Regions from separate parts of the Ensifer adhaerens genome, predicted to be linked through region 3. Evidence: riboswitches for the same ligand, from Rfam matches in the RefSeq annotation. Region 3 holds a riboswitch; each other region holds the start of a gene.
The links. A riboswitch is a leader RNA that binds a small molecule or an ion and turns the genes downstream of it on or off. The one in region 3 is predicted to bind cobalamin.
Positions count from the first base shown of each region.

Region 1: linked by a shared signal. The riboswitch ahead of bluB (5,6-dimethylbenzimidazole synthase) and the one ahead of cobU (bifunctional adenosylcobinamide kinase/adenosylcobinamide-phosphate guanylyltransferase) in region 3 are both predicted to bind cobalamin.
Region 2: linked by a shared signal. The riboswitch ahead of nrdH (glutaredoxin-like protein NrdH) and the one ahead of cobU (bifunctional adenosylcobinamide kinase/adenosylcobinamide-phosphate guanylyltransferase) in region 3 are both predicted to bind cobalamin.
Region 4: linked by a shared signal. The riboswitch ahead of LAC81_RS02695 (aromatic ring-hydroxylating oxygenase subunit alpha) and the one ahead of cobU (bifunctional adenosylcobinamide kinase/adenosylcobinamide-phosphate guanylyltransferase) in region 3 are both predicted to bind cobalamin.

Region 1 covers NZ_CP083349.1:1,799,515-1,805,212, forward strand. The annotation lists gene LAC81_RS08815 (NADP-dependent malic enzyme) at 1-29, shown strand, start outside; gene LAC81_RS08820 (helix-turn-helix transcriptional regulator) at 312-1,049, shown strand; gene LAC81_RS08825 (acyl-homoserine-lactone synthase) at 1,192-1,836, shown strand; gene LAC81_RS08830 (DUF2865 domain-containing protein) at 1,991-3,064, shown strand; gene bluB (5,6-dimethylbenzimidazole synthase) at 3,183-3,878, opposite strand; cobalamin riboswitch at 3,923-4,133, opposite strand; gene LAC81_RS08840 (SDR family oxidoreductase) at 4,162-4,974, opposite strand; gene LAC81_RS08845 (phytanoyl-CoA dioxygenase family protein) at 5,061-5,698, opposite strand, start outside.
Region 2 covers NZ_CP083350.1:1,546,453-1,552,150, forward strand. The annotation lists gene nrdE (class 1b ribonucleoside-diphosphate reductase subunit alpha) at 1-1,182, opposite strand, end outside; gene nrdI (class Ib ribonucleoside-diphosphate reductase assembly flavoprotein NrdI) at 1,152-1,568, opposite strand; gene nrdH (glutaredoxin-like protein NrdH) at 1,578-1,799, opposite strand; cobalamin riboswitch at 2,190-2,414, opposite strand; gene LAC81_RS27420 (hypothetical protein) at 2,690-3,001, opposite strand; gene LAC81_RS27425 (LysR substrate-binding domain-containing protein) at 3,131-4,036, shown strand; gene LAC81_RS27430 (metallophosphoesterase family protein) at 4,261-5,103, shown strand; gene LAC81_RS27435 (ABC transporter ATP-binding protein) at 5,100-5,698, shown strand, end outside.
Region 3 covers NZ_CP083349.1:1,969,457-1,975,154, forward strand. The annotation lists gene cobN (cobaltochelatase subunit CobN) at 1-1,775, opposite strand, end outside; gene cobW (cobalamin biosynthesis protein CobW) at 1,878-2,942, opposite strand; gene cobU (bifunctional adenosylcobinamide kinase/adenosylcobinamide-phosphate guanylyltransferase) at 2,946-3,470, opposite strand; cobalamin riboswitch at 3,606-4,060, opposite strand; gene LAC81_RS09635 (AraC family transcriptional regulator) at 4,337-5,332, shown strand; gene LAC81_RS09640 (oxidoreductase) at 5,483-5,698, shown strand, end outside.
Region 4 covers NZ_CP083349.1:563,800-569,497, forward strand. The annotation lists gene LAC81_RS02685 (L-threonylcarbamoyladenylate synthase) at 1-865, opposite strand, end outside; gene LAC81_RS02690 (DUF6656 family protein) at 946-1,545, opposite strand; cobalamin riboswitch at 1,859-2,064, shown strand; gene LAC81_RS02695 (aromatic ring-hydroxylating oxygenase subunit alpha) at 2,168-3,412, shown strand; gene LAC81_RS02700 (hybrid-cluster NAD(P)-dependent oxidoreductase) at 3,414-4,508, shown strand; gene LAC81_RS02705 (glycoside hydrolase family 25 protein) at 4,513-5,664, opposite strand.

The DNA of each region.
Region 1 (5,698 bases), 170 kb from region 3:
CGGTCGTCGAAGCCAGCCATCCGGGCTGAAATGATACCGCGGAGATCGCCTTCGATCTTCGCGGAGTTCGGGCGCCGCACCGGCGCCCCCAATGCCATATCCAGGCGCCGCGCAATCGTTGAGCGCGGCGCTCTATCGCCCGAGAATCACAGCGGAATCATCCTCTACCGCAGGCTCGCGCAAACCGACCGCGACGGTCGGCAATCGAAAATTGCAAAATTGGTATTACACACCAAACAGGTAAGTTTGCGCTGGACAAAAGGTGAACCCCTAACCATGCTGGAGCCTCGGACGAGATTCGGTGTTGTGGCATGACTGAGCAGCAGGCTGTCCTCGACATGCTGGAAATCCTGGAATGCGGCGGCTGTGTCGAGCCCGCTCATTTCTTTACGTTGATGCGCCGCACGTTCCGCATCGCCCATCTCCTGTATCTGGAAGCCGAGCCCTACGCGGACGAACTCAAGATCTGCCGGCTGCATCACACCTTCGGTGCCTATGCCGCAGAAATCTACCGGTCGCGCGGCCTTCATCGAATCGATCCCATACTGAAACTGGCGCTTGGCGGCGTTCGCCCGGTGGAGTGGACGATGGCGCGACACCGCTTCGCGGACTGCGAGCCGCTGTTCCAGGCGGCGCAGGAGATCGGTCTTTCGACCGAGGGCGTCGCCCTGCCGCTCCCCTCACCGGCCGGCCGGATGGCGATGCTGGCGATCAACGTCAACATGCCGGCTGACGAGTGGACGATCTATCGGCGCCATCACCTGCGCGATTTCCAGCTCGCGGCGAATCTCTTCCACGCCGCCATGCTGGAGCACGGCGCGATGGCCGGCAGCATTTCGACCCGCGACATGCGGCTCACCGGCCGCGAGACCGAGGTTTTGACCTGGGCCGCTGCCGGCAAGAGCTATTGGGAGATCGCAACGATTCTCGGCATTTCCGAGCGCACCGTGCGCTTTTTCATGACCAATGCGAGGCGCAAGCTCAATGTCGTCTCCAATACGCAGGCTGTTGCCCAGGCCGTCCGCCATGCGCTGATCCCCACCGTTTGACGCAGCTCGCGCCAAGCCCTCCAAAAAACCCCTCGAAATCTAGTGGGAAAGATCGCTGATTTAAACTGTCACTACCGACAGTTACGCGACCGCCGCCGGCCTGACAGCATCCGCCCATCCCCAAACAAGGATGGAGAAAAAGATGATCAGGATCCTGAACGGAAAGACCCGCGCACAGCACCCGCAGGCAGTCGACGATATGTTTCGGCTGCGCAAGCGCGTCTTTCACGATTTCCTGAAATGGGATGTGCAGACGGACGGCGAGTGGGAAATCGACAACTACGACAAGGCAAATCCGCTCTACGTGCTCTCCTATGCCCCCGACACCGGTCGTCTGCGTGGCGCGCTACGGCTGCTGCCGACGCTCGGCCCCAACATGCTGGACGACACCTTCCCGATCCTGCTCGGCGACAATCCGGAAATCCGCAGCGCCTCGGTATGGGAATCGAGCCGCTTCTGCATCGAGCCGGAGATTTCGCAGGACCGCGCCTCGAATCAGGTCACCGTTGCAGCGGCCGAATTGATGTGCGGCGTCGGTGAGCTCGGCCTCGCCTCCGGCATCAGCCATATCGTTACGGTTACCGACGTGTTCCTGGAGCGCATGTTCCGCCGCATGGGATGCCCCGGCGAGCGCATTGCCGAACCGCATCGCATCGGCTCGGTCTTTGCCGTTGCCGTTGCCTGGGAAGTGAATGAAAACTTGCTCCAGCGTATGAAAGCGGTTGCCGCCATCGAAGGCACTGTTCTCGAACGTCCGATGTCGCTGGAAACCGCCCGCGCCGCTTGAGCGCTTCGCTCAGCCGGACCCGTTAACGCAAACCGCCGCTTGTCGTTGCACGATCACCGACAAGCTCTATGATGGAGGTGAAACAGGAAATACCGCTGGCAGCCGCCCATATCAGAAGGCCGGCGTCGAGCGGTTGCAGGAAGAGACTTCGCCCGTGTTCCCGCGCTTGAAACACCTCGCTGCGGTGCTTGTGCCGTTTGCCCTGGTCGGTGCCGATCCTTCGCTGGCATCGACCGTGTGCGACCGGCTGAACACCCGTCTTGCGCAGCTGCCTGACATCGTCTCCAGCAATGCCGACGCCCGTGACTATGCGAGTGCGATCTCCCGCCAGAACATCGAGCTGCGCAGGGCGAAGAACGACCGCCGCCGTGCTGCCTGTGGTGGCGGCAGCGTCGTCACCTTCGATGGCGGCAACCCGGATATCTGTGGCGAACTCGACGGCCTCATTGCCGAGATGGAAGACAATCTGCGCATGCTGAAATCGGAGCGCGAGCAGATTGTTGCCGGGGGCAGCCAGGACAGCCGTCGCCGCATCCTTGCCGCGCTGGAGATCAATGGCTGCTATGGCGACCGCGAAGAGTTCGCGAGCGTCGACCCCGAAGAGCCCGAATCGCACCGCAACATCATCGCCGATCTGCCGCCTGACGACGCCTACGGCCCGATGCTTGGCGAAGACGGCTATGCGCCGCAGGAACGCTACTACAGCGGCACGCTGCGGACCATGTGCGTGCGCACCTGCGACGGCGCCTTTTTCCCGATCTCCTCGGACGCCACGCCGGCCGATTTCCCGCGGGACGAACAGGCCTGCCGGGCGCGCTGCCCGGGCGCTGAAACCGAACTCTATTTCCATGATATCAACACGGAAGAGAGCGATCAGATGGTCTCGGCCGTGACGGGCCGGCCCTATACCGAAATGCCGAATGCCTTTGCCTATCGCACCCGCGGCGTCAGCAAGCCCGGCATGTGCGGCTGCCAGATACCTCAGACCGCCGCAACCTCGCCGAAGACGACCGGCACCAAGATCGGTGACGACCAGTCGTCCATCGTCGTGATCGAAACCAGAAAGCCGGCGGAGACCACGACTGCCAAGGCACCGCCCGAGGAGCGGCCCTACGATCCGTCGAAGAGCAAGGTGCGCGTCGTCGGCCCGACCTTCCTGCCGCAACAGGAAACCTCGATCGACCTGAAGCACCCGAAGGGACCGGCCTATCAGCCGGTCCAGAACTGATCCCGGCGCGCCATCTCAAAGCGCGCCGCGATCTTCAGATTCGCTCATTGCGCTTCAAGTTCTCGATATCTCGCATGTCGCTGTCGAAAAACCGCTGCCCATTTTGGCGCAACGGGCTTTAGGAACGCTCGCTGCAGTTCCCCCAGCCTTCCTCGAACACCAGTTCTTCCAGCGGCAGACGCTGCCGCCATCCCTTTACCGCCAACTCCGGTTGTTGGTAGAGGCGATCGACATAGCCGAGGCAGAGCCAGGCGACGATCTCGATGTGACCAGGGATGCCGAGGATCGCCTTGATCTCCGCCTCGTGGAAGATGCTGACCCAGCCGACACCGACACCTTCGGCGCGCGCGGCAAGCCACAGGTTCTGCACGGCGCAAACCGTGGAATAGACATCCATCTGCGGATTATGGGTACGGCCGAGGACGACGGCGCCGCCGCGCGTGCGGTCACAGGTGACGCAGATGCTGAGCGGCGCCTTGCGAATGCCTTCGAGTTTCAGCGAACGGTACTTCGTCTGCTGTTCCGCCTCGAACATCAAGGCGGCCTCGTCGTTGGCGCGGCGAAAGGCCTGCCAGACGCGCTCACGCGTTTCTTCCGCTCGCACCAGCACGAAGTTCCAGGGCTGCATGAAGCCGACAGACGGCGCGCTGTGCGCAGCCGTAAGCAGGCGTTTCACCAAATCGTCGGGAAGAGGTTCTGCGAGAAATTCGTCGCGCACGTCGCGGCGTGTTTCGATGGCGCGGTAGACGGCCTCCCGCTCGTTGCGCGCGAAGGCACCGGCAGCCGCAAGGCCGCCCTTCGGTTCAGTCAGCATCGTTCGATCCCCAACAATGCGCAACCTCCCGCCGTCCGCGCGGGGTTCGGTCTATCTTGCCAGGCCGGTCTTCTGACTCCGGTTCAACCGGCCGCCTCACCTTCCCAGACCGATTGAAGATCCAGTGGCAAATCCTTGAATCAATTCAAGGCACTTAGAGGCGACCGTCCCCGTCACAGCGTTGGGCACGTTCCGGAATGACGCCGGATTCCCGATTCTCCCGCTCGCGCGGGCACCTGACGCCGCCATAAGCGCATAGCGGCAACCGAAAGACAAGCGCCGCCTATAGCGGCGCCACCGGATGCGGCGAACCGTCATAGCCGCCCCAGACCGATTGATCGAAGCAGATCACCGATCCGGTCATCAGCCCTGATTCAGCCGAAGACAGATAGGCGCAGGCGCGTGCCACCTCTGCCGGATCGACGAGCCGGCCGAAGGGCTGGCTGGCGGCCGCCCTTTCGAGCCAGTCCGCCGATGCTCCGTGAAACTCACGCTGGATCCGGTCCTCGCCTTCGGAAGCCATCCAGCCGATATTCAGGCCGTTGACCCGAATGCGGTTTCGCAGGAGCGCATAGGCCGTGTTCTTGGTCAGCGTCTCCAGCGCCCCTTTCGACGAGCAATAGGCGGCGATGAAGGGCTGCCCGGCCATCGCCGACATGGAGCCGATATTGACGATCGTGCCTTCGGTTCGCTCGCGCCGCATCACCTTCACCGTCTCCTGCATCAGGAAGAACGGCGCTCGCACGTTGATCCCGAACATCCGGTCGAAGAGCTCCGGTGTCGTGTCGAGGATCGTGCCGCGGTCGGTGATCGCGGCGGCATTGACGAGCGCATCGACCCGGCCGAACTCCGCATCACAAGCCGCAACGACCTTACGGGCGTCCTCGACCTTCTCGAGATCGGCCTCGACATAGATCACCTTCGCGCCGCTGGCCTTGCCGATCTCTTCAGCCTTCGCCCGCCCCTTGGCCGCATTGCGTCCGCAGATGACGATACCCGCCGCGCCGCGTTCGGCGAAGAGGCCGGCGATCGTTGCGCCCAACCCTTGCGTGCCACCGGTGACGATGGCGATCTTGCCTTCCAATTGTCCACTCATCGAATTCCCTCCTCGAAGATGATCGTGTCAAACAGCGACGGCTCCCGGGCGAAACGCACCGGGAGCCCGAATGGGTAATTGAACCGTCAGCTCAGCTTGCGCTTCGCCTGAGCGTCGAGCGCCGCGTGAAAATCCTGCTCGCTCGTTCCCGCCGCCAGCGCCCCGCGCATCAGCTGTGCCTGGGTCTTCGGCGCCAGCCCGCCGAGCGGCGGATCGCGGTCGAGATTGGTCGGGAAGGAATAGCCTTCGGCGCAGGACGCAATCGCATTGGCCGCTTCCGCTTCGGCCAGCTTGCCGTTTGCCAGCAACGCCTTCAGCGCCGGGTAGAGCGTTGCGCTCATTGTCAGCCGATCGACGGTCTCCATCGCCCGGCCAAAGGCGGAGGACACCTGCAGCAGGTTTGCAACGCGGCGGATATCGGCGGAGCGGTTGTTGCCGGCCGCATGGAAGAGGGCGGGATTGAAGAAGACGACATCGCCTTTTTCGAGCGGGAGCTGTACGTGATGTTCGTCGAAATAGGCGCGGAACTCCGGACGGTTGAGGGCCAGGTAACCCGGCACATAGGTCTGGCTGTACGGCAGGAACAGCGTCGGCCCGCTCTCGAGCGGCATGTCGCAATGGGCGACCGCGCCCTGTAGCGTCAGCACCGGCGAGAGCTTGTGCACGTGCGCCGGGTACTGCTCGATCACCGCGGAGGTCTGGAAGCCGAGATGATAGTCCCGGT
Region 2 (5,698 bases), on a different replicon from region 3:
GATTTCCGAGCAGAGGTTACTCATGGTGATGCGCCCGGCGATCGGGTTTTCCCGATTCACCGTGTCTTCGAACATGATGTAGGGATAACCGCTTTCGAACTGGATCTCGGCGATGATCTGGAAGAATTCGCGCGCCTTGATCTTCCGCTTGCGGATGCGGGCATCCTCGACCATCTCGCGATATTTCTCCGTCACCGAGATCTCGGTGAGCGGCACGCCGTAGACGCGCTCCACGTCATAGGGCGAGAACAGGTACATGTCCTCGTTGTTGCGGGCGAGCTCGAAGGTGATGTCGGGGATGACGACGCCGAGCGACAGCGTCTTGATGCGGATCTTCTCGTCGGCATTTTCGCGCTTGGTATCGAGGAAGCGCATGATGTCAGGGTGGTGGGCGTGGAGATAGACCGCACCTGCGCCCTGGCGGGCACCGAGCTGGTTGGCATAGGAGAAACTGTCTTCGAGCAGCTTCATCACAGGAATGATGCCGGAGGACTGGTTCTCGATCTGCTTGATCGGCGCGCCCATCTCACGGATGTTGGTGAGCGACAGCGCCACGCCGCCGCCGCGTTTGGAAAGCTGCAGCGCCGAATTGATGGCGCGGCCGATGCTCTCCATGTTGTCCTCGATCCGGAGCAGAAAGCAAGAGACGAGTTCGCCGCGAGCCTTCTTGCCGGCATTGAGGAAGGTCGGCGTCGCCGGCTGGAAGCGGCCGGAAATGATCTCGTCGACGAGATCGCGGGCGTGCTGTTCGTCGCCGCGCGCCAGCGTCATCGCCACCATGCAGACGCGGTCTTCGTAGCGCTCCAGGTAACGCTTCCCGTCGAAGGTCTTCAGCGTATAGGACGTGTAGTATTTGAACGCGCCGAGGAACGTCGGGAAACGGAACTTCTTGCCATAGGCGTGATCGTAGAGGTCGCGCACGAAGTTGAAGGAATACTGGTCGAGAACCTCCTGCTCGTAATAGCCCTCGGTCACCAGATAATCGAGCTTCTCGCGAAGGTTATGGAAGAACACGGTGTTCTGGTTGACGTGCTGGAGGAAGTATTGCTTCGCAGCCTGCCGGTCCTTGTCGAGCTGGATGCGCCCCTCTTCGTCATAGAGGTTCAGCATCGCGTTGAGCGCATGGTAGTCCAGCGCCGGTTCCGTTGCCTTCAGGGGGCGTTCGAGTGTTGAGACGTCCAAAATCGTTCCATCCCGTTTTTGACGTTGGCGACGTCCGCTTCGGTCCCGAGTAGCTCGAACCGATAGAGGTAGGGCACCCGGCACTTGGCCGAGATCACGTCGCCGGCGATCCCGTAGGTCGCTCCGAAATTGCTATTGCCCGCGGCAATCACGCCGCGGATGTGGGAGCGGTTGCCCGCATCGTTCAGGAAGCGGATCACCTGTTTCGGCACGGCGCCCCGGCCGTCGTCGCCGCAATAGGTGGGCACGACGAGCACATAGGGCTCCGTAACCGTAAGCGAACCCTTACCTTCGTTGAGCGGTATGCGGGTTGCGCGAAGGCCGAGCTTTTCGACGAAACGATGGGTGTTTTCCGAGCGGCTGGAAAAATAGACGATCAGCCCCATCGCTAGCCCTCAAGCAAGTGCGCTGATCATGTCCGGGCGGAAGCCGGCCCAATGGCGCTCGCCGGCGACGACGACCGGGACCTGGCGGTAGCCGAGACCCTGCACGAGCGCGAACGCATCGGAATCCTCGGAGATATCGATGAGGCGGTAATCGGTGCCCTGGCGGTCGAGTGCGCGGGTGGTGGCGGTGCATTGGACGCAGGCGGGCTTGCTGTAGACGGTGATCGACATGGGTTCCTCGTGAGGGTCTCGCAAATGGGCGCAAAAAGTCGTCGGGTCGCGCGAACGCGAACCGTGGTGTTGGCGATTGGACACGGAACATCGCTCCCCGGTCGCCTTGACCGGAGTTGACGTCGTCAAGCTGACCCAAGGTCGGTTACGCAACCGGGTCGGCTCGTATTGCTCGGGCGCTCAGGAATTCCGCGGATGCGAGTTTTCAGGGCGCGGCCCTCCGATCAGGCGCGCAACAACGCGCACCCGTCCGCAGAAGGTGGATCTGAACTGGAAGAAACTGACATGACTTCACCCCGAAGCTTTCGACAGGCTGCCGGGGAGATGTCGAGACGATCCGGCAGGCTCATCCTGCCGTAACGCACCCAACCCCTCCGGACACCCCGCCCGTGGACTTATGTTGCTCGAGGCAGGTCTCCTGGCTCACGGGTCAAAGCTTCCATCCCGACCTTCCCGAGGCCTCATGCCTCAGTGGTCCAATTCCGGACAGTCGCTCGCCGTCTACAGTTGCGGGGGCAGCTGCGGCATAGCCGGGCGGAAAGCGCCGGCGCACCGTATTCCCGTCTTAGCTCCCAATCCTTGCGAATCGGAAGAACCTCGAACACTACATATAGTAGTTGATCGCGCATCTGCGTCAATAGGTGCGAGGTGCCTCCGGCCCGGGTGAGGGGGCGAATTCTTTCGCCGTGTGGATAACAAGACGTTAAACGAGGGGGCGCGGCAAAGCCCGTTGGCGGGGCGCTCTCGGCTTCGACGCCGCGCGCTCGCGCCCTTACCGGTCACCTACGAAGGTACGATATTCTAGGACGCGCCAGAGCGAATTTCTGCTCATTCGATCCGGCGCCTGGCAGGGTGGCAGATTGCGACAGCTGAGATTTGTTTTTGCCCCGTCAGTCGCAGAGCGACATGCTGACGTCCTTGTTTTCTCCGGGTTGGGCGCGAGGTGAAGCCCTCGCCACGCGCGGTGCGTTGCCGCAGTCCCGCGTCGGTGAGGGCTGTGGCTTCTGCGCATTGTCGTCCTTCGGCCAGTGCCGCGGATCGGCAACGTCGCCGACGCGCGCCCGAATGTTCTCGTGGTCCCGCGTCAGGCCGATATCCCTCAACTGGAACTCGCTGAAGGTATCGATGGCGATGGTTGGGTTGAGCACGTTCCCGGCCCGTTTCAGGACATGAAGGATCGTCGATCGCAGCGCGCTAAGCATTGCTATCCTCTTTGTTTTTGCTGTTGTGTTCGCGAAAAAAGTGAGGATTTTTGCCGCTTCGCGCAAAGCGATTTCTCGCATGCTGGCATAAAGAATGCTTATCTCAACGCCATGAGCAAGATTCCTCCCATGAGTGCGGTGCGTGCCTTCGAAGCGGCGGCACGGCACCTGAGCTTCACCCGCGCCGCCGACGAACTCGGCATGACGCAGGCGGCGGTCAGCTACCAGATCCGGCTGCTGGAGGAGCGCATAGGCACGCCGCTCTTCGTCCGGCTTCCGCGCGAGGTGCGGCTGACTGCGGCCGGGCGGCAACTGGCGCCGAAGGTGACGGAGGCGATCGACCTTCTCGGGGCGGCCTTTTCGGAAATCACCGACAAGACCGAACACCACCTGCACATCTCCATATTGCCGACCGTCGTGTCGAGCTGGCTCGGCTCCAGGCTCGCCTCGTTCCAGACGGCCCATCCGAACATCAGCATTCGGGTGCACATGTCGACGGAGCTGATCGACTTCAAGCGTGATGCGATCGATCTTGTCGTGCGCAGCGGCAATGGCGACTGGCCCGGCAACGACGTGTTTCCGCTTTTCCCGATCGATTACATGCCGGTCTGCACGCCTTCTTTCCTGGAAAAGCACCAGCTCAGGCATCCCTCCGACGTGCTGCGCGTGCGGCGCTTCGGCAATGCCAGCTGGTGGCGGCGATGGATGATCGAGACGGGGGTGGAACCGCCGGCAAGCAACGGTACCGAGCTGATCTTCGACGTCCAGGCGATGGATGTCACCACGACACTCAACGACCATGGCATTGCCATCGCCGTTTCGACCTTCCTGATGGACGAACTTAGGAGCGGCCGATTGATTCGGCCGTTCGACCATGTGGTTCGCGACGGGCGTGCCTACTGGCTGGTCTATCCGCAAGGCAGCCGACGGCAGAAGAAGATCCAGGCGTTTCGTGACTGGATCATCGCCGAGGCGGATGCGTCGAACGCGCTTCTTTCGTCGGTGATGGGGGAGCAGGGGTCCGTTTCGGGCTGAGCCCCGACGGACGATTTCCCTTGCAGGTTGTTTTGCCGAAACCACCCTCGGTTGGCGCTATCGGATGAAGGTGAAACTTTCATGGAGAAACTGAAAATCAGCTGAGAACGGCTGTTACCAAACTGACATGGCAGCTCCCTAAAGACTGCGGCCAACCGCAGCCGGAGAGGAGACCGAAGCCCTCCGACGCGCACGCCTTGAAGCCATCGTCGGAGGCCGTTTCCATGAAGATCGTCCAGATCAGCGACACCCATCTCAGCCCGCTGAAGAGCCATTTCAACGACAACTGGGAGCCGCTTCGCGCCTGGATCGAAGCGGTGGCACCTGATCTCGTCATTCACACCGGTGACGTGACCATCGACGGCGCCGACCACGAAGACGACATCACCTTTTCGCTCGACCTGACCGGCCAGCTGTCGATGCCGGTGCTGATCGTGCCCGGCAATCACGATGTCGGCCATTTGCCCGGTTCGCATCAGCCGGTCGACCTGGAGCGTCTTGCCCGCTGGCGCCGCCTCGCCGGACCGGATTACTGGGTCTCCGATCACGCGGGCTGGCGGCTGATCGGGCTCAACAGCCTGCTCCTCGGCTTCGAAGATGAGGAAGAGGAAACGCAGTTCGCCTGGCTTGAGGAGCAGTTGCGGAGCCACGGCGGGCGCCAAGTGGCGATCTTCGCCCACAAGCCGCTCTTCGTCGACGCGCCAGAGGAAGGCGACACCGGATACTGGAGCGTTCGCCCCCACCAGCGCCAGCGCCTCTTCGATCTGATCGAGGGTTCCGACGTGGCGCTGCATGCAAGCGGCCACCTGCATTGGGCCTGGAAGGGCGAACATGCCGGAACGGCGCTCGTCTGGGCGCCGCCGACCTCCTTTATCATCGACACGCTGGAGCGGCCGATGCCGGGAGAGCGGCTGGTCGGCGCCGTCGTGCACGAATTCACCGATGCCGGTGTCTCGAGCGAGATCGTCGCCGTCCCGGGACTTGTCAGCCACGTGCTCGATCCGATCGTCGAGGAGGTCTATCCGCAGGCGGCGAAGAAGAAGCCCCTTGTGGAGGCGGCGCAATGAGCGTGCTTTCGCTAGAGGGTATCACCAAGTCCTATGGCGGCAACGCGATCCTGAAGGGCGTCAGCCTGGTGGCGGAGGCCGGTGAGTTTATCGCCCTTGTCGGCCCCTCCGGGTGCGGCAAGAGCATGCTTCTGCGGATCGTCGCCGGGCTCGACCACGGTGACAGCGGCGAGATCGTCATCGGCGGCCGGAGCGTTGCCCGCATGGCCGCGGCAGATCGCAATGTCGCGATGGTTTTCCAGTCCTATGCGCTCTATCCGCATCTGACGGCGGGAGAGAACATCGCCGTGCCGCTCGCCATGCGGCGCCTGACGGCGGTGCAGCGCCTGCCGGTCATCGGCAATTTCCTGCCGGGGCAAAAGCAGATCCGCAGCGATATCCAGCGTCAGGTGAAGGAGATGGCCGGCGCGCTGAAGATTGACCATCTGCTCGACCGTAAGCCTGGCCAGATGTCCGGAGGTCAGCGCCAGCGCGTGGCGCTCGCCCGCGCCATGGTGCGCCGCCCCGCCGTGTTCCTGATGGACGAGCCGCTCTCCAATCTCGACGCCAACCTGCGCGTCCACGCCCGCGGCGAGATCGTCGACCTGCACCGTCG
Region 3 (5,698 bases):
GGATAGATGTGCGGCAGCGGCCCGAAGATCGCCTCGGGATAACAGGTCTCAGACAGCGCCAGCGCCTTGCCCGGCAGCCATTCGAGATTGCCGTGCTTGCCCATGTGCACGATCGCCTGAGCCGCGAACTGCTGGCGCAGGTGGGCATAGAAGGCGAGATAGCCATGCGGCGGCACGAGGTCCGGCGAATGGTAGCTTTCCTTCGGGTCGATGTTGTAACCGCGCGCCGGCTGGATGCCGACCATGACCTCGCCGAAGCGGGCGAGCGGCAGCGCGAAGGCACCGTCGAGGAAGAAGGGATCGGCCTCCGGTGCACCCCAGCGACCGGCAACTTGATCCTGAATCTGTTTCGGAAGCGAATCGAAGAACGTTTTGTAATCCTTAAGCGAAATACACTCGCGGATCTCGCGGTCATGACTTGCCGCATTGGTCGGTCCGGCCATCAGGTAGCGCATCAGCGCGTCACCGTCGGCGGGAACCTCGCCAACCTCATAGCCTTCCCGCGCCATGGCGCCAAGCACCTCGACGGTACCGGCCGGCGTGTCGAGCCCGACGCCGTTGCCGAGGCGGCCATCGCGGTTCGGATAGTTGGCCATGACGATGGCAATGCGCCGTTCAGCCGGCTTGGCGCGACGCAGGTTCGCCCAGTTGACGGCAAGGTTTGCGGCAAAACGCACCCGGTCATCGAGCGGCTCGTGCCCGACGATATTGGCCTCGACCTTGGCGTCATAGATCGACGCCGCCTTGAACGAGACCGCGCGAGCAAGAATACGGCCGTCGACTTCCGGCAAGGCGACGTTCATGGCGAGATCGCGCGCCATCAGCCCTTGCGGTGACGTCTCCCATTGCGCTCGCGAGGAGCCTGAGAAGATCACCTGCAGGACAGGCGCGCCGGTCGATTCGAGCACGGTCGGCTGGCGATCGGCCCCGGGCGACGAGACGGCAAAACCAGTGGCATTCATCACCACATCGGGTGCGGCCTCGGCAAAGATCGCCTGCAGCGTGCCGACGGAGACGGCATCCTTGAGGCTCGAAACGAACACCGGCAGCGCGCGGACGCCCTGTTGCGCCAGCGCATCGATCAGCGCTTCGACGGGACGCGTCTCGCCGCTCTGGACGAGGGCGCGGTAGAAGCAGATGGCGATGGTGGGTTGGAATTCCACCCTGTCCGTCTTGTCGGCACCAACGCCGGCGACGACCTGCAACCATTCCGAAACCCCGATCACGCCCCGGGCCGGCCACCAGATGCCGGCTTTCAGCAGCGGCTTGGCCGGTTGCGGCTTCTCGGCACTGGTGACCAGCGCCTCGGCATAGTCGAGAAACAGGCCGGCATTGTCGGCACCGCCCTCGGTGAAATAGGCCCAGAGGCGCTGGCGATCGTCTGCTGCGACGGTGGAGAAAGGCTCCAGCCCCGGATCCGGCTTGTCGTCGCCCGGTAGCACCGCAATCTGGAAACGATGGCTGACGGCGGCCGCATGCAGGGCTTCCAGCAGATAACGGAAATAGCTGGCACCACCGAGCGGCCGGACGACGATCAGCTTCGCGTGACGCGCCGTGCGCTCGACGTAAGTGTCGACCGACATCGGGTGCATCAGGCTCATCAGGCTGGCGATGCGCAGGCTCAAGCCTCCGTCGCGTCGGCCGTGAGCCGCGGCGATCGAGGAGAGCTCGGTGTCGGCGGCCGAGAGGAACAGGATATCGGCCGGCGTTTGCCCGAGGTCGATTGCCTCGTTGCCGTCGGCGATCGTTCCTTTCTGGGCGAGAAGCAGATGCATTCGTCTTGTCCGTTCGGGCAATTCCGAACGAAAACGCCTGAAGCGGATTCCGTTCGGAACTGCATTATTTCAATGCGTTAGATCATTTCATTCAACGAATGATCAGACGAGCGCGGCAATCGCAGCACGAACCGCCGCCTCGTCCATGTCGTGCAGGCCGATGACGACGAGGCGCGTGCCGCGCTTTTCGCCGGCAGCCCAGGCGCGATCATAATACTGGTCGATGCGGGCACCGACGGCCTGGATCAGGAGACGCATCGGCTTGCCGGGCACATCGGCAAAACCTTTCAAGCGCAGCACGTCGTGCTCGGCAATCACGCCCTTCAGGCGATCGATGAAGGCGGCCGGATCGGCGATCGAACCAAGCTCGACGACGAAGCTGTCGAACTCGTCGTGGTCGTGCTCCTCGCCCGACTCGTGCTCCATTTCATGATGCGACTTGCGGTTGGCGATATCGCTTTCCGTGCCGACACCGAGGCCAAGCAGGATGGCAGCGGCAACTTCGCCGTTCTTCGCCTCGATCATGGTCGGCTTGCGGCTGGTGCGCGAGGACACCTCGTCGCGCACGGCCTTGAGGCCGGAGGCGTCGATCAGGTCGGTCTTGTTGAGAACGATGAGATCGGCAGCCGTCAGCTGGTCCTCGAACAGCTCCTCGATCGGGCTTTCATGGTCGAGATTGTCGTCCTCGACGCGCAGCGCGTCGACCTTGTCATGGTCGTCGGCAAAGCGGCCGGCGGCAACGGCAGCACTGTCGACCACGGTGACGACGCCATCAACCGTCACTTCGCTGCGGATATCCGGCCAGTTGAAGGCGGCGATCAGCGGCTGCGGCAGCGCGAGACCCGAGGTTTCGATGATGATGTGGTCAGGGCGGTTTTCGCGCTCGAGCAGCTTGGTCATGGTCGGGATGAAATCGTCAGCCACGGTGCAGCAGATGCAGCCATTGGTGAGCTCGATGATGTCGTCCTCGGTGCAGGCCTCCGCACCGCAGCCCTTCAGCACGTCGCCATCGACGCCGAGATCGCCGAACTCGTTGATGATCAGCGCGATGCGCTTGCCGTCGGCGTTCTGCAGCAGATTGCGGATCATCGTCGTCTTGCCGGCGCCAAGGAAGCCGGTGATGACGGTCGCCGGGATCTTGCCCTGGTTGGCTCTCGCAGTGGTCATTTTTCAACCCTTCATTTTCAGCGGCAAACCGGCCGCGACAAAGTAAACTTCAGCGGATTTCTCCGCAACGATCTGGTGAAGCCGGCCGGCATGGTCGCGAAATTCGCGGGCCATGCGGTTCTCGGGCACGATGCCGAGGCCGACCTCGTTGGAAACAAAGATGAGGCGCGCCCGCGCCTCAGGCAGATACGCGGCAAGGGCGGCGAACTCCGCCGTCATGTCGCGCTCTTCGAGCATGAGATTGGTGACCCACAGCGTCAGGCAGTCGATCAGGACCACATGACCCGGATTGTCGATGCGCCTGAGGGTGCCCAAGAGATCAAGCGGTTCCTCATGCGTTGTCCAGCCTTCGCCGCGGCGCGTCCTGTGATGATCGATCCGCTCGCGCATTTCGTCGTCCCAGGCTCGTCCCGTGGCGACATAATGCATGGTGAGGCCGGACGCTTCGACGAGCCTCTCGGAAAAGCTGGATTTGCCGGAACGGGCGCCGCCAAGGACCAGGACCGGCCCGGCACTATGAGTGCTCATCGCCGCCGCCTCAGAAAACCCGCCTCAGCGGCGGATGGCAAAAGCCGTTCGACGCGCCGGCGGCGCGTGCGGGAAAACATCTGCGAGCCAAAACAACCTCCGTGATGGCGTTGGAGACGACACGTCTCCTCGGGCGGAATGCCCATGCCGGATGGCAGGTCTCCTGGCTCACGGCGTCACAGGCCCGCATCGCCTCGCCCATGAGGGCGAGGTTCCGATGTCAGGACCCGAGCGGCCCGCCTTACCTTCCCGGCGTCTTTCCGGTGCCACAGCGAACCTTTGCGCGTCGTCTCCGACACGCGGCGCTGTGAGGGACATCGTGAAAGGCGGACGATTCGTAGAAGAAGAGGCGTCCAACCCGGCTGATCACGATGCCACGCCAGTGGCTTTTCCGGCTCGACCGCGACCTGCCTCGGTTGCCCCATGCAACCGGCTGACAGCCCGATATCGAACCCGATGGCGAACCCTGACCGTTCTACAGTCGCGGGGTCGGCTGCGATAAGGATGCCCGATTTGGGTCCATCCGTCACATTCCCAATTATTCCCCCCTATCGCCACGATGAGGGGGAACCATCCAACACCTGATGATTAGGAAGCGGCCGACCCAAAGTCAATCGACGCTTGCGACACCTCCCCGGCTTGGTTGCGCCGCGCGACGATTTGTCGAGCGGCAGGCAAACGGCCACAGCCCGCCACATACCGCCGAACGAACTGCTCATCCGCCTGCACCCGAGGCCGACATCCATTCACTCTCACTTTGCGCCAAAGCGCTATCAGAATGTGCCAAAGTGGCATCGGGCTCTGGCGCGCCTTTGTTCCCGAGTGCAGAAAAGAGGAGAACGATGAACTCAAATTTGCAGGCGACCATGTCAAACCGCCTTTATCCCGTGGCGAGATCCATCACCCAGGTGGCCAAGCTGCTGAAAATCTCCGCCGAACAGGCGGTGCGCCGCGCCGGGCTGCCGCGTGATATCCTTCGCCACGAAGGCAAGGGCCTGACGCCAACCCAGGTTTTCGCCCTGTGGCGCGCCATCGAGCTAGAGGCTGAGCGGCCCGACCTGCCGCTTTACCTGAGCAAGCTCTTTGCCCATGCGCCGTTCACACCGGCCATGTTTTCTTTCTCCTGTTCGCCAGACGTGCGCGTCGGGTTCAAGCGTCTGTCGGTGTTCAAGCCGCTGATGGGACCGATGAAGCTGGAGGTGTGCGAAGACGACAGCTTCCTGCATATCGAGATCGGTACGGTGGACCCAAATGTTCCGGCCCCACCACAACTGGTCTGGTTCGAGGCGCTCTACCTCCTGGAATCCGCCCGCTGTTACACCGCAGAGCTTATTCGGCCATCGCGGCTCCAGCTGCCCCAACTGGCCAACCTCAGCAACGACGTGCTGGACTTCCTTGGCTGTGAACCCGAGCTTGACGGCGGAGCGCGCCTCTCCCTGCGCAGAGAAGATGCCGACCTGCCGCTGATCACCGAAAACGAGGAATCCTGGCCCGATTTTGAGAAAAGGCTACGCCGCGAGATGGAGGCGCATGAAACCGACACACCGATCGTGCTGCGGGCAAAGCGGGTTTTGCATGACATGCTGCCGTCGGGGGAAGCCAGTATCGAGGCGATGTGCAGACGGCTCGCCATGTCGAAGCGCACCCTGCAACGGCAATTGAAGGAGGAAGGCGAAACCTTCCAGACGGTGCTGGCATCGACCCGCGCGGAACTGGCGATGCATTATCTCGGCGAAGACGGGCTGAACGTCGAGGAAATCTCCTATCTGCTGGCCTACCGCGAGCCGAATTCCTTCTATCGCGCCTTTCAGGGCTGGACCGGCATGACGCCCGCCGAGGCGCGGGGAACGGTGACGCACTGAGAGAGTGCGCCATGTCTGCACCGGAAGATAGCGGTTTGGCGCGTTCCGATAGTTGATTGGCACGAAGCGATTTTGAGGAAATTCAGGCGATACGCCAGATTGATCTCCAACGAACAAAGGGCATGACGCCCGCAAGGATTGGAGAAGATCATGGCAATCGCACGGAAAACCGCTCTCGTCACCGGCGCCTCCTCGGGCATGGGCAAGGTCATCGCAAAGCAGCTGATCAAGGACGGTCTGACCGTCATCGTTGCCGCCCGCCGGATGGAGCAGATGGACGATCTGAGAGCGCTCGGCGCACATCCTGTCTCGCTGGATGTCGCGGACGAAGCCAGTCGAAAATCCGCGGTCGCCGAGATCATCATG
Region 4 (5,698 bases), 1.4 Mb from region 3:
GCTTCATATAGTCGAAGAGATTGGCGGCCGCTTCGCGCAGGTTTCCGGTCGGGCTCAGATCGAGAACGACAGCCGCCTGTTCCTCGCCGAGGACCCGGCCGCCGCCGAAACGGATCAGGGCCTCGCCCGCCCGCACATCGGTGGCTTCGAGCCTGACGGCTGCACCCGGCGCATAATGCGAGGCCAGCATCCCCGGCGCCTCGATCGTCGCACCCGCGGTTTCCGCCCTGATCACCGGACGATCGAGCAGGCGTTCGATCTCGGCGGCATCGAGGCCACCCGGCCGGAGTAGCCGGATCTCGTCGCCATCGACCTTGATGATCGTCGACTCGAGCCCGATTTGCGCCGGACCGGCATCGAGGATCAGTTTCAGCTTTTGTCCGAGATCGGCATCGACATGGGCGGCACTGGTTGGGCTGATCTTGCCCGAGGTATTGGCGCTCGGTGCCGCCAGAGGTCGTCCGAAACGGGCGATCACCCGGCGCGAAAACCCGTCGGGCATGCGAATGCCAAGTGTGTCCAGGCCGGCCGAGGCGAGGGCATGCACTGTACTCTCGGGTCGCTGCGGCAGGATCAGCGTCAGGGGGCCGGGCCAGAACGCTTTCGCCAGGCGTCGGGACAGGGGATCGAAGCGCACATGGGTCTCGGCCATCGCCACGTCGGAAACATGCGAGATCAGCGGATTGAAGCGCGGCCGGCCCTTCATCTCGTAGATGCGGCTGATCGCATCGGGATTGGTGGCGTCGGCGGCAAGGCCGTAGACGGTTTCGGTCGGGATGGCGACCGGTTCGCCCTCGGCGAGAACGGCGCAGGCGCGATCGATCGCGCGGTCCGGTTCCTTATCCGTGTCGATGATCTCTGCCATGCCGGTTCCTTTCCGACGCTTCCTTAACGGACGCGCCGGGAAAACAGAACGATTTTCTTTGCAGGGAGCGGGCTGCTTGCTCAGAGGCTGCGGATGATACGGCGTAGCGCGTCGTCACGGGCACCCAGCATCAGCACGTTCTTGAGAGCGACCTTTGGGTCGTCGGTGCGGAAGAGAAGCCCGTTGTCGCGGACGTTGCGATTGATGACCATCTGTCCGTCTTCGGCGTTCGGCTCGATCGCGACCGCGAAGTACATGCGGGAATAGCCGGCCTGGATGCGGTCGAAGAAATGCGTCTCGTCACCAAGGTCGCTGAAAAAATTGGCGAAATAGAACGACCAGGTGATGTCCTTGGAAGGTGTGACCGCCGTCCGAGCGGCCGTCACATGGCAATAGCCGAGGTGCGGCTTGCCAACGAGCGTACGGTGGAAGATCAACTTCGGAAACTGGATCGAGGCATGAAAGCCGTTGATCCGCTTGTGCGTCGTGTCGCCGGCGGTCGAAAGCTTCTTGCCGGTTCGGTCAGCGACTTCCTCATAGCTCAGGTAGCGTCGCTCGGTCGGCATCCATTGCCGGCGGTTGATCCGGCCGGTGCGCAGAAACTCGGTGTGAACTGCCGTCTTCGACGTGACCGCCGGCGGCTTCTCTGCCGCTGCGTCGTAATATCTAAGCTTTGCCATGATCGTCAGCGCGCCATCTGCCTGCCGGACATCCTCGTCCGCCGGCAAGCCTAGTGGCTTATGGTTAACGAAGCATTTCCTTTCGCTAGCGGAACATGCCTGTGCCCAGTCACGGAAATGTCGCAAACGGGCGAAGCTTTTCCGTGCCTGCGCCATGCCGGCCGCAAAAGATGGCATATGCCCAATTTTTGATCTATCTATATGTTTATAAAGTGAAAAATTTGCGTATTTGGTTTCGGAAGGCAGTTTTGATGGTGTCGTCATTCTGGAATTGGATGTCGCTATCCGGCGTCTGCCGAGGCGCCTTCCGCGCTTACATATCCTCACTCAAGGTGTCGTCTTCCAAAAGGGAAGGCGGAGAATTGGGAAGCCGGTCAAATCCCGGCGCTGCCCCCGCAACGGTGGTGGAGCGAAAGTCTCGGCAAAAGGCCACTGGACGGTTCCGTCCGGGAAGGCGCCGGGCTGGTCCGCAAGGACGGCTCCTGAGCCCGGAAACCAGCCTTGACGCACATAACCGTAACGGGTTGCGGCGGGCAGCCGGATCGGAGCCGAGAACGTGTGGGCGTATGCCCGTGCGGGTTCCTGTCCTGCCTCTCCGAAACATGGCGCATGAGGACAGGACATGGATACCAAGACCGATATGCTTCGCAAGCTGAAGGGCCGGCGTGACGGCTACAGCCTCGATCGGGCCTTCTACACCGACCCCGACTACTACCGGCAGGACCTGGAAAACATCTGGTACAAGGACTGGCTGTTCATCGGCCATGACTGCGAAATTCCGCGGGCTGGCAACTATTTCACCGTCCAGGTCGGCGACTATCCGGTTGTTGTTACCCGCGATCGCCAGGGCACGATCCGCGCGCTGCACAATTCGTGCCGGCATCGCGGTTCCCGCGTCTGCACGCAAGCAAAGGGCTCTTCGGCAAAGCTCGTCTGTCCCTATCACCAGTGGACCTACGAACTCGACGGCTCGCTGCTCTTCGCACGCCAGATGGGCGAGGATTTCGACAAGGCGGCCCACAGCCTGAAGCCGATCCATTGCGAAACGGTCGGCGGCTACATCTTCATCAACCTGTCGGAGACGCCGGCAGATTTTGCGGCCTTCCGTGAGCTGGCCACGCCCTATCTCGCGCCGCACCGGCTGGGAGAGACCAAAGTCGCCTTCGAAAGCACGATCATCGAAAAGGGCAACTGGAAGCTCGTCTGGGAAAACAATCGCGAGTGCTATCATTGCGCCGCCAATCATCCGGAGCTCTGCCGCACCTATCCAGAGGCGCCGACTGCTACCGGGGTACAGGGCGCCAAGGATGATCCGGTGATTGCCGCCCATTGGGCGAAGTGCGAGGCCGAAGGCCTGCCGAGCGAATTCCGGATGTCTCCGACCGGCCAGTTCCGCGCCGCGCGCATGCCGCTGGTCGACAATGCCGAAAGCTACACCATGTCGGGTGCGGCTGCCGTCAAAAGGGCGCTGTCGGCCGATGTCAGGCAGAAGCAGATCGGCACGCTTCTGATGTTCCATTACCCCACGACCTGGAACCATGTGCTTTCCGACCATGCCATCACCTTCCGTGTTCTGCCACTCGGGCCGGAACTCACCCAGGTGACGACCAAGTGGCTGGTCAACAAGGACGCGGTCGAGGGCGTCGACTACACGCTCGATGACCTGACCCATGTCTGGACCGAGACCAACGACCAGGACCGCCAGATCGTCGAAGAAAACGCCTTCGGCATCCGCTCGCCGGCCTATGAGCCTGGCCCCTATTCGCCGGACCATGAAGGCGGCGTGATGCAGTTCGTCGAATGGTACTGCAAGTTCATGGAGCAGCGCCTTGCAGGCGATGCGGCTCCGCTTTCAAAGGTCGCCTGACATGCAGATGGCATCCTCCTTCCACCATTTCGACGAGCTGCATGTCTGGATCGACCGGCAGCAGATGCTCGAATGCACCTCGGCGGTCGTCGAAACCGCAGATGTCATGACCTTCACCTTCCGCGCCGAAAAGCCGGCCTGGTTTCGCTACCTGCCCGGCCAGTTCGTCACCCTCGAACTGCCGGTCGCCGACGAACCGGTCATGCGCACCTATACGCTGTCGTCGACGCCATCGAGGCCGCTGTCGATTGCCGTCACCGTCAAGGCGCAGGCCGACAGCATCGGCACGCGCTGGATGTTCGACCATCTGAAGCCCGGCATGAAACTGAGAGCCTTCGGCCCGCTCGGCGATTTCAGCTTCGTCCGCCACTCCGGTGACAAGTACCTGTTCATCTCGGCGGGGTCCGGCATCACGCCGATGATGTCGATGACGCGATGGATGGCGGACTGCGTGCCGGAGACGGACGTCACCTTCATCTCCTGCGCGCGCCGGCCGGACGACCTCCTGTTCCGTTCCGAGCTTGAGGTGCTGGCGACGCAGATGTCCGGGTTGAGCCTCGGCTTCATCGTCGAGGGCCACGAGGCGCGCCACGGCTGGCACGGCCTGCGCGGCCGCATCGACGGCGCCAAGCTGCCGCTGCTTGCCCCTGATTTCATGGAGCGCACTGTCTTCTGCTGCGGTCCGGAACCGTTCATGCGCGGTGTGCGCGAGATGCTGAAGGCGGCCGGCTTCGACATGGCCCGCTATCACGAGGAGAGCTTCCAGCCGGCGGCAGCGCCTGCTGCGGAGGAGATCGCCGTCCGCGCCGGCGTGGCGGGCGACAGCGAGGCCGCTGCCGCCAAGGTCGCCTTCACCATGAGCGGCAAGGAGGTCGAGGCGAAGCCAGGTCAGACGATCCTGCAGACGGCGCGTGCCAATGGTGTGCGGATCGGTGCTGCCTGCGAGGGCGGCATCTGCGGCACTTGCCGGGTGATGAAGGTCGCGGGTGACGTCGAGATGAACCACAATGGCGGTATTCTCGATGACGAGATCGACGAGGGTTACATCCTCGCCTGCTGCTCGCGGCCCTTGGGAGATGTCCAGATCGAAGCTTGAAGGATCAGGGCGTGTTGCAGGGCGGCGGCTGGACGGTCGTGGGCCCCGCGCCGCCGGTAACGGCCGATGGCTTGGAGCATCCGCCCTGTGCGGCGTCATCGGCAGCGACGGCTACCTGCATGGCGCGTTCGTGGCGAGCGAAGTCGATGGAGCCGGTCACCAGCATGTCGACGCCGCTGCCGGCCCCGCTTGTGGCACCGGCACGGCTAATGAGCAGCGGCTCGCTAAACGTTGCGGTCGCTCGTGCGACTACGTGCGTGCCCGCTCCTTGCTCGGCTCGGGCGATAAGGGTGAGCGGTAACGGCTTTTCAGCCAGCAATGCGCCCTGAGCCCAGATCGCCTTTAGCGCCAGCGGCGACATCGCCGCGACATTCACGTCGATGTCGTCGAGCGTTCCGGGCACGCGGTAGGGACAGCGCCGCTTGCCGCAGTTGATGCCGGACGAGAACTGCCACAGCGCGTAGCTGTCCCAATTGCCCATGGGGAAGACCTGGCGGATATCCGGCTTGTAGCGGGCGTACCAAAGCGGCAGGCGCGACAGCAGCCGGTATTTGGCACGGTGCGCGGCGATGTATTTGGCGGTGATGTGATTGGTGTAGAGGATCGGGTAGCGCCCCGTCCGGGTTTTGATATGGCCGGCGAAGATGGCGGCATCCTCGAGCGACATGTATTTTTCCGGATCGATGCCTTCGAGGTCGAGCACCATCAGTTCGTCGGCGCGCGGATCGGCGTAGTCGAGGAAATGGTTCGCCTGGTCCACGGGATTGCCGGGACGGGCGAGATGGTAGGCACCCCAAAGCAGCCCGTGCGTGCGGGCGATCATGCGCCGGGTCTGGTAGAGTTCGCGGCTGACGGCGTATTTGCGCCACATGGTCTTGCAGTGGTTGAAGGTGTCGCCGTTGTGATCGCCGGTGCAGGAGAAGCTTTCGGGCAGGCCATCGGAGGCCTTGGCGATGAAGCCGGAGATGCGCTTGTCGGCAAGCATCGTTTCCCAATCGATGCTGTTCATCTCATAGGCGTCGACGATGATGGCGTTGGACTTGGTCTTCCAGGGCTCCAGTTCACCGGCGCGTACGATCGTCGCCGCGAATGCCAGACCCAGGAAGGTCGCGAGGCGCAGAATCATCCCTGTGGTGGAGATATACCGCTTTGCCATTCTCTGAGATTGCCGACAGTATCGTTAATGCATC